One region of the Sphaerisporangium rhizosphaerae genome, then DNA from elsewhere that is predicted to be linked to it. Evidence: riboswitches for the same ligand, from Rfam matches in the RefSeq annotation. Region 1 holds a riboswitch; the other holds the start of a gene.
The links. A riboswitch is a leader RNA that binds a small molecule or an ion and turns the genes downstream of it on or off. The one in region 1 is predicted to bind S-adenosylmethionine.
Positions count from the first base shown of each region.

Region 2: linked by a shared signal. The riboswitch ahead of thrC (threonine synthase) and the one ahead of ACFQSB_RS17560 (aminotransferase class V-fold PLP-dependent enzyme) in region 1 are both predicted to bind S-adenosylmethionine.

Region 1 is NZ_JBHTCG010000010.1:170,680-175,386, reverse strand. It holds gene ACFQSB_RS17575 (SAM-dependent methyltransferase) at 1-208, shown strand, start outside; gene ACFQSB_RS17570 (cytochrome P450) at 263-1,492, opposite strand; gene ACFQSB_RS17565 (TerC family protein) at 1,596-2,387, opposite strand; SAM riboswitch class IV at 2,552-2,667, shown strand; gene ACFQSB_RS17560 (aminotransferase class V-fold PLP-dependent enzyme) at 2,900-4,180, shown strand; gene ACFQSB_RS17555 (NADH-quinone oxidoreductase subunit D) at 4,199-4,707, shown strand, end outside.
Region 2 is NZ_JBHTCG010000056.1:23,545-28,251, forward strand. It holds gene groL (chaperonin GroEL) at 1-738, opposite strand, end outside; gene ACFQSB_RS38965 (cold-shock protein) at 1,134-1,334, opposite strand; gene ACFQSB_RS38970 (MoaD/ThiS family protein) at 1,728-2,003, opposite strand; gene thrC (threonine synthase) at 2,017-3,309, opposite strand; SAM riboswitch class I at 3,324-3,490, opposite strand; gene ACFQSB_RS38980 (RNA polymerase sigma factor) at 3,697-4,263, opposite strand; gene ACFQSB_RS38985 (alpha,alpha-trehalose-phosphate synthase (UDP-forming)) at 4,429-4,707, shown strand, end outside.

The DNA of each region.
Region 1 (4,707 bases):
GCGGGCCGGGGCGATATCCACAACCTTGACCACACAACGACAGGCGTTGCGCGATCTCGGGGTCAGCGGCGCACGCCCCGCGCTGACGCTGGCGACCACCGACCCGGCGGGTTACCTCCGCGCGCTCGCCCGCGCCTCCGAGGAGGCCGAGCTGATCGACCCCGCCGGACTCGGCGGCTTCGGCTGGCTCGCCCAGTGGAGACGCTGACGGCGCCCCCGCGCCGGCTCGGCCGGTGGACACCACGCCGGCATCCCCGGGTGCTCAGCCGATGGAGACGTTCAGGGCCTCGAGGCCACGGATGACGTAGTTCGGCTTCCAGACCGGCTCCTCGACCAGCTCGATCTTCGGGGCCGCCTTCAGCAGCGCGCCGAACGACTCGGCCAGCTCCACCCGCGCCAGCGGGGCGCCCAGGCAGAAGTGGATGCCCGCCCCGAACGAGATGTGCGGGTTGTCCCGGCGGCCGATGTCGAGCCGCCCCGGGTCGGCGAAGACCTCGGGGTCGTGGTTGGCCGAGCCGAACAGCAGGGCCACCTCGACGCCCTTCGGGATGTCCACCCCGCCGATGGTGACGTCCTCCAGCACCCAGCGCTCGAACAGCTGCAGCGGGGTGTCGTAGCGCATCAGCTCCTCGATCGCGGTGGGCAGCAGCGAGAGATCGTCCCGCAGCCGCTCCAGCTCGCCGGGATTGCGCAGCAGCGCCCACCAGCCGTTTCCCGTGACGTTCACGGTGGCCTCGTGCCCCGCGTTGAGCAGCAGGACGCACGTGCCGACGAGCTCGTCCTCGGTGAGCCGATCACCCTCGTCCACCACCTGCGCGAGCGCGCTGATCAGGTCGTCGCCCGGACGGGCTCGGCGCTCGGCGGCCAGCGCGCGCAGATAGGCGGCGAACTCCGACGCCGCGCGCACCGCCGTGTGCTGCGCCTCGACCGACGGCGCGAGCTCGTACATGCCGCACATGCCGGCCGACCACGGGCGCAGCAGGTGCCGGTCGGCCTCGGGGACGCCGAGCATCTCGGCGATCACCGTCACCGGCAGCGGCTCGGCCACCTCGGCGATCAGGTCGCCGCCCCCGCGCTCGACGAAGCCGTCCACCAGCTCCCCGGCGACGCGGCGCACCCTCGGGCGCAGCTCCTCGACCATGCGCGGCGTGAACGCCTTGGAGACCAGCCGGCGCAGCCGGGTGTGCACCGGCGGCTCGACGTCCAGCATCCCGCCGCGGGTCACCCGCCAGAACGGCTCCTGGAAGTCCGGCTCCGGCCGCCTGCCGAACTCCTCGTGCGAGGCGACGTGCAGGTACGAACGGCCGAGCCTGCGGTCGCGCAGCGCCGCGTTGACGTCCTGGTGCCGGGCCACGAGCCACTGGCCGGTCGGCTCGAAGAAGCTGACCGGCCGGCTGTCGCGGAGCTCCCCGTAGGCGTCGTAGGGATGGGCGACGAAGGCCGGATTCCACGGGTCGAAGCGCACGACGTCATGGTAATCGGGATATCCCACCACGTCTCACCTGCCCATCCAGGGATGAGCATCGCCACCGGCCAAGGGAGTGGCCGGCGCACCGCGCGGAACAGCCCTCGAGCCGCACGGAGCGCCGCCGGGGTCAGCGGGCTTCGGCGGGCGGCGCCGGGGCGGCGTCGGGCGCGCCGGTCTCCCCGTAGCGCTCGTGCAGCTCCACCGGCCGCTGGGCGCCCGCCTTCTTGCGCGCACGGATGTTGAGCAGCTCGACCACCAGCGAGAACGCCATCGCGAAGTAGATGTAGCCCTTGGAGATGTGCTGATCGAAGCCCTCGGCGATCAGCACGACCCCGATGAGCAGCAGGAACGACAGCGCCAGCATCTTGATGCTCGGGTACTTCTCCACGAACGCGCTGATCGTGCCGGACGCGAACAGCATGATCACCACCGACACGACCACCGCGGCGACCATGACGCCGATCTCGTCGACCATGCCCACGGCCGTGATCACCGAGTCCAGCGAGAAGACCACGTCCAGCAGCATGATCTGGATGATCACCGAGGTGAACGAGGCCGCCACCCGGCCGCCGGAGTGGCCCGAGGCGCCCTCCAGGCTGTCGCCGATCTCGAAGGCGCTCTTGCCGAGCAGGAACAGCCCGCCCAGGATCAGGATCAGATCGCGCCCGGATATGTCGTGCCCGAACACCGCGAACAGCGGCTCGGTCAGCCGCACGACCCACGACAGCGCGAGCAGCAGCGCCAGCCGGCTCACCATCGCCAGCCCCAGGCCGACCTTGCGGGCCAGGTCACGGCGCTCCGGCGGCAGCTTCCCCGCCAGGATGGAGATGAAGATGATGTTGTCGATGCCCAGGACGATCTCCAGGGCGACGAGGGTCAGGAACCCGATCCATATCTCCGGATTGAGCAGCCAGTCCATCGCGCCTCCTCGGGCCGGGCGTCGGTCACGTCACGGCCCCCGTCCCGGGGAGCCCGTCCCCTGTCAACGCGCGAGGGACGGTCAAAGTTCGCGATTCGTGAAACGTGTCACCCCTGCCTCATGAGGTTGCGGACAGGCGGGGGAGCCGGGTTATAGTCCCGGTAGGTCATGAGTGCCAGCGTCAAGCCCCGGCTCGCTGGCCGGCAACCCTCGCGCTCGCGGCGGGGTGCCCCGGGTGAGGACCAGGTCCGGCACGAGGTGTGCCGGGCAAGCGCGGGCTCCGTCACACCAACGCCGTGACCGGGTCCCATGACCTTAGGAGGCCGGCGTTGACCGCTCTCACCATCCTGCAGAGCTCCTCCCCCGCCGTTCACGGCACCACCCCGCCGCCCCCCGGCACCTCCCCGCTGCCCTCCGGTACTTTCTCGCCGACCTCCGGTACTTTCTCGTCGGCCGCCGGTACTTTCTCGCCGGCCGCCGGTGCCTTTTCGCCGGTCCCCGGCACGTCATCCCTGGTCCCCGGGGCGAGCGCGCGTCCGGACGCGCCCGCCGTGCTCGGCGCCGACCTGGAGGTGCCGGTCAAGGGCGGGCGCCTGCTGCCGTACGCCAACCTGGACTACGCGGCCAGCGCGCCGTGTCTGGCGCCGGTGAGCGCCGCCGTCGCCGCCGCGCTTCCGGCCTACTCCAGCGTGCACCGGGGCGCCGGGTACGCCTCCCAGCTGACCACCGCCCGCTACGAGCAGGCCCGCCACACGGTGCGCGCCTTCGTCGGCGCCCGCCCCGGGGACGCCGTGGTGTTCACCCGCAACACCACGGACGCGTCGAACCTGCTGGCCCGCTGCCTGCCCGGCGGCACCACCGTCGTGGTCTTCGAAACCGAGCACCACGCCTCGCTGCTCCCCTGGCCCGACGCCGTGCGGCTCGCGCCGCCCGCCTTCGCCGGCGAGGCGGTGCGCGCGGCCGACGAGGCCCTCGCGGCCATCGACGGGCCCGCGCTGCTGGTGGTCACCGCGGCCTCCAACGTCACCGGCGAGCTGTGGCCGATCGCGGCGCTCGCGCACATCGCCCACCGGCACGGCGCGCGCATCCTGGTGGACGCCGCCCAGCTCGTCCCGCACCGCCGGCTCAACCTGACCGCGCTCGACCTTGACTACGTGAGCTTCTCCGGGCACAAGCTGTACGCGCCCTTCGGCGCCGGCGCCCTGGTGGGACGGGCCGACTGGCTCGCCGAGGCCGAACCGTACCTGCGGGGCGGCGGCGCCTCCAAGGCCGTCACCGGAGGCGCGGGCCAGGGCGCGCCGCTGTCCACCGAGTGGAGCGCCGACCCCGAGCAGCGGCACGAGGCCGGCACGCCGAACGTCCTGGGCGCCATCGCGCTGGCCGCCGCCTGCGACGCGCTGTCGGCCACCGGCTGGACGCCCCTGGTCAAGCAGGAGGAACGCCTTCTCACGCTGCTGCGCGACGGCATCGCCGCCATCGACGGCGTCCACGAGCTGTCGCTGTGGGGGCCCGGCCACCCGCGCGTCGGCATCGTCTCCTTCGTCGTGGACGGCTGGACGGCGCGCGAGGTCGCCGAGGCGTTGTCCGCCGAGTACGGCATCGGCGTGCGCGACGGGAAGTTCTGCGCCCACCCCTTCGTCCGGCACCTGCTGGACGCCGTGGGCCGCTCCGCCGACGGTGACTGCGCGGACGGCACCACCGGCGCCGTCCGGGCGTCCATCGGCATCGGCACGACCGAGGAGCACGTGCTCCGCCTGGTCGCCGCCCTCTCAGATCTTGTCTCCCGCCGCTGACGTGACAGCATGGGGTTCATGACCGAACCTCGCGGAACCCGCGGAGGTCCCGGAGCCGGCGGCGCCGCCACGGGCGTCGAGCGGGTCGTCGCGGTCGGGACCGGCGCCAAGGAGCTCGCCACCGAGGACATGATCCTCAACATCGGGCCCCAGCACCCCTCGACCCACGGCGTCCTGCGCCTGCGGCTGACCGTGGACGGCGAGCGCATCGCCTCCGCCGAGCCGATCATCGGATACATGCACCGGGGCGCCGAGAAGCTCTTCGAGGTGCGCGACTACCGGCAGATCATCGTGCTGGCCAACCGGCACGACTGGCTCTCGGCGTTCGCCAACGAGCTCGGCGTGGTGCTCGCGGTCGAGCGCATGCTGGGCATGGAGGTCCCGGTGCGGGCGGTGTGGGCCCGCACGCTGCTCGCCGAGCTGAACCGCGTGCTCAACCACCTGATGTTCCTCGGCTCCTATCCGCTGGAGCTCGGCGCGATCACGCCGGTGTTCTACGCCTTCCGCGAGCGCGAGACGTTGCAGGC
Region 2 (4,707 bases), on a different contig from region 1:
CAGCGGCTTGCCGGCCTGCACGACCTTGTCGAGCAGCGGGAGGAGGTCCTTGTTGGCCGACACCTTGGAGTTGACGATCAGGAGGTAGGGGTCGTCGAGGACCGCCTCCATGCGCTCCGGGTCGGTCACGAAGTAACCGGAGATGTAGCCCTTGTCGAAGCGCATGCCCTCGGTGAGCTCGAGCTCCAGGCCGAAGGCGTTGCTCTCCTCGACGGTGATGACGCCTTCTTTGCCGACCTTGTCCATGGCCTCGGCGATCATCTCGCCGATCTGGGTGTCGCCGGCGGAGATGGAGGCGGTGGAGGCGATCTGCTCCTTGGTCTCCACATCCTTGGCGATCTTGGAGAGCTCCTCGCTGACGCGCTCGACGGCGGCCTCGATGCCCTTCTTCAGGGACATCGGGTTGGCGCCGGCGGCGACGTTGCGCAGGCCCTCGCGTACCAGCGCCTGGGCGAGCACGGTGGCGGTGGTGGTGCCGTCACCCGCGACGTCGTCGGTCTTCTTCGCGACCTCCTTGACGAGCTCGGCCCCGATCTTCTCCCACGGGTCCTCGAGCTCGATCTCCTTGGCGATGGAGACACCGTCGTTGGTGATGGTGGGAGCGCCCCACTTCTTCTCCAGCACGACGTTGCGGCCCTTGGGACCCAAGGTCACCTTGACGGCATCGGCGAGCTGGTTCATACCGCGCTCGAGACCGCGCCGGGCGTCCTCGTTAAACGCGATCATCTTGGCTGCCATACGGCTAGACCTCCCAGATACAGGGTGGCTTGCAGCGGATCGAGCCGACGCCCGCGACGGCATGAAACCCGCGCCTCCACGGCACCTGTCGCCGTGGATCGCCAGGCCCCATCGCCTCGATCCAGGTTTGTCACTCTCGACAGGAGAGTGCCAACGAACTGTTTAGCACTCTACCCGGTCGAGTGCAAGCGACAACCCCTATGACCTGGGCGGCACAAGGATTTCTCCGACCGTATGCCGAATATTGGGCCCGCCCCCACAGGGTAGGCGGTACAGCCCCGCAGGCTGACATGAAGGAAGGCCCGGCCCGTCTTGGTGCATGACAGACCGAACCTTCCAGCTACTGACGGGGAGAGACTAGTGGATCTTCGTCTGGCCGGGCGACGCCGGCCACGTCACACAGTGCGAACGGACTCCGCCTGCGGGCCCTTCTGCCCCTGCGTGATCTCGAACTCCACCCGCTGACCCTGCTCTAGGGACCGGTATCCCTCGGACAGGATCGCTGAGTAGTGGACAAACACGTCCTTACCACCGTCTACCGCGATGAAGCCGTAGCCCTTGTCCGCGTTAAACCATTTGACGGTGCCCTGCGCCACTTTCCGACTCCTCTTGCTGGGCTCCGGACCCCGCCCACTCCTCCGCGAGGTCCGTGACCTTCGGAGCCGAGACGCATGCGAACTCCTCGGCTACGTCGATCGTTCTCGACCATACCTGTGGCAAGGGTTGAAGCAACAGAGTCAATCGGGAAACTACTACTTGACGTTCGCTCTCAGCGGCACTCGGCTATTTCCCGCTCGCGTTTAGTTAGTTGACAATTACACTAACGGAGGACCCGGTAATCACTTCTATTATGATAGTCGTCCCGCTACCGGGCCCCCCTTGCGGACATGGCGACGCCCATGCGTCCAGCTAGGACGCATGGGCGTGATGTGACCGATGGGGCCGGTGAGACTTGAGCACGCCTCACAAAGGCCAGAAGGGCGCGGAGGTCAGCCCCCGGCGACGGCGGGGATCACCGAGATGTTGGTTCCTTCGGGGGTTGCGGTGTCGAGACCGTCGACGAATCGGACGTCCTCTTCTCCGACATACACGTTGACAAAACGGCGGATCTTGCCCGTTTCGTCCAGAATACGGGCCCCGATTCCCGGGAAGTCGGCGTCGAGCTTCTGGAGCACCTCGCGCAGGGTCGCCCCGTCACTGCTCACCTCCGACGCGCCGTCGGTGTAGGTGCGAAGAATCGTCGGAATCCGCACAGAAACGCTCATTTATCAGGCCCTTTCAGGAGTGGTCGGCGACAGCCGTACGAAATGCGTCGAGCGAAGGACGGATGACCGCGGTGGGCCTCGCCTCGGCGGAGACCGCGTCGAGCGTCTTGAGGCCGTCCCCGGTGTTGAGCACCACCGTCTCGGCCTCGGGGTCGAGCAGGCCGTTGGAGACGAGTTTGCGCAGCACGCCGACGGTCACGCCGCCGGCGGTCTCGGCGAAGATGCCCTCGGTGCGCGCCAGCAGCCGGATGGCGTCCACCACCTCGGCGTCGGTGACGTCCTCCACCGCGCCGCCGCTACGACGGGCGATGTCGAGCACGTACGGGCCGTCGGCCGGGTTGCCGATGGCGAGCGACTTGGCGATGGTGTCGGGCTTGACGGGACGCACGATGTCGTGGCCCGCCTTGAAGGCCGCCGACACCGGCGAACAGCCCTCGGCCTGTGCGCCGAAGACCTTGTAGGGGCGGTCCTCGACCAGGCCGAGCTTGATCAACTCCCGGAACCCCTTGTCGATCTTGGTGAGCTGGGAGCCGGAGGCCACCGGGATGACGATCTGCTCGGGCAGGCGCCAGCCGAGCTGCTCGGCGATCTCGAAGGCCAGCGTCCTGGACCCCTCGGCGTAGTACGGCCGGAGGTTCACGTTGACGAAGCCCCACTTGTCGCCCAGCGGGTCGCCGATGAGCTCGGAGCAGAACCGGTTGACGTCGTCGTAGGTGCCCTCGATGCCCACCAGCCGGCCGCCGTACACCGAGGCCATGACGATCTTGGCCTCTTCGAGGTCGGACGGGATGAACACGCAGGCGTCCAGCCCCGCGCGCGCCGCCGCGGCCGTCACCGCGCCCGCGAGGTTGCCCGTGGAGGAGCACGACAAGGTGTGGAAGCCGAAGTTGCGCGCGGCCTCCAGCGCGATGGCGACGACCCGGTCCTTGAACGAGTGGGTCGGATTGCCGGAGTCGTCCTTGACATGCAGGCTGCGCAGGCCCAGTTCGCGAGCCAGATTGTCGGCCTTGACCAGCTTGGTCCAGCCGGGGGCCAGGTTGGGCCGGGAGGCGACGTCGGCGGGCACCGGCAGCAGCCCGCGGTAGCGCCAGATGTTGCTCGGACCCGAGGCGATCTGCTCACGGGTCACCGCCGTCCCGGTCTCGCCGGGAGAGCTCCAGGTGTAGGCCACTTCGAGTGGCCCGAAACACTCGGCACAGGCGAAGATCGGTCCCAGGTCGAACCTGGTGCCGCATTCGCGGCACGAAAGAGCGACGGCGGGGCCGAAGTCGAGCGTGGTCGTTGTCTCAGCTGTTGCGAGCGCCATGAAGCGAGGCCTTTCCCTCATCTTCGCCCGGACCACCTTGGTCACAGGCCGGAATTGGCACCTGTCCCGGCCGGTCTCACTGGTCTTTGAGTGCCGCGTCGTTCGGCAGACGCGGATGACCACAGCCGGGAGGGTTGCCGGGGCTTCGCAGGGCCGGTCCCTCCACCCCTCTGGATGAGCAATATGAAGTTGTGATCCCGCTTGTATCACAAGCAGGCCTTAAGAACTGTACCTCGCCCACCGGCGCGGACGGCCGTCCGTCTCATTCTCCGAGACGTGAGAGCACGATAGGAGAAACCGAAGCCGCAGGTGAGCACGTTGCGAGAAGCGTCGCGAGAAGCTCCGTCCCGGAACAGAGCAGGCGGGAAGGGAGCGCGTTGCGGCCCGCTAGGCGAAGGGCCGGCCGTAGGCGTCGCCGAGCGCCGCCTGGACGTACTTGCGCGCCTGGTGGATGCGCGACTTGGCCGTGCCCAGCGGGATGCCGAGCTGCTCGGCGACCTCGTTGTAGTCGAGCTGGCAGATGTCGCGCAGCACCAGGGCCTGGGCCAGCTCGGGCTTGTCGGCCTCCAGGGACTCCATCGCGTCGAGCAGGTCGAGCCGCGACCCGGCGATGACGCTGACCCTGCGCGGGTCGGCCCGCAGCTCGGGCAGTTCATCGGCCGTCTGCTCGGCCGCACGGCGCTTGAGGGTGCGGTAGGTCGTGCGGGCGCAGTTGGTCGTCACGATGTGCAGCCAGGTGGAGAAGCGGGCCCGCCCCTCGAACCGCCCGATGTTGCGCGCCACGGCCAGCAGGGTGTCCTGGCAGGCCTCCTCGGCGTCCTGGTGGTACGGCAGCAGCCGCGAGCAGTGGCGCAGCACGTCGGCCTCGATGCGGCGCAGGAGCTCGCCCAGCGAACGGTGGTCGCCCGCGGCGGCCGCGCGGGCCAGATCCTCGGTCGTCTCGTCAAGCGCCATGCCCCGAGCTCCTCTCGACCGCCTGCGGCCAGCCCTGACCTGACCGCCAACCCATCTTATTGGGAGCGTTAAATTCAATTAATCTGCGGCCAGGTGCGCGTCACAGCGGAGATGAACCGGCGAGGGACGACCGCCGCAGGGCGGACGAGGAGTGGTGATGGGCGGATGAACACAGTTCTGCTGGCCTCCAACAGGGGGCCCGTGTCGTTCACGCTCGCCGATGACGGCACGCTGACGATGCGCCGCGGTGGGGGCGGCATGGTCTCCGGCCTGTCCGAGGTGGCCAAGGACGCCGAGGTGCTGTGGGTGTGCGCCGCGCTGTCCGACGGCGACCGCAGCGCCGTGCGGCTGGCGTCGGGCGGGCGCCTGGACCAGGCCGGCTACGACACCGGCCCGGTGCGCATGCTGGACATACCGCCCGCGACGTTCCACCGGGCCTACAAC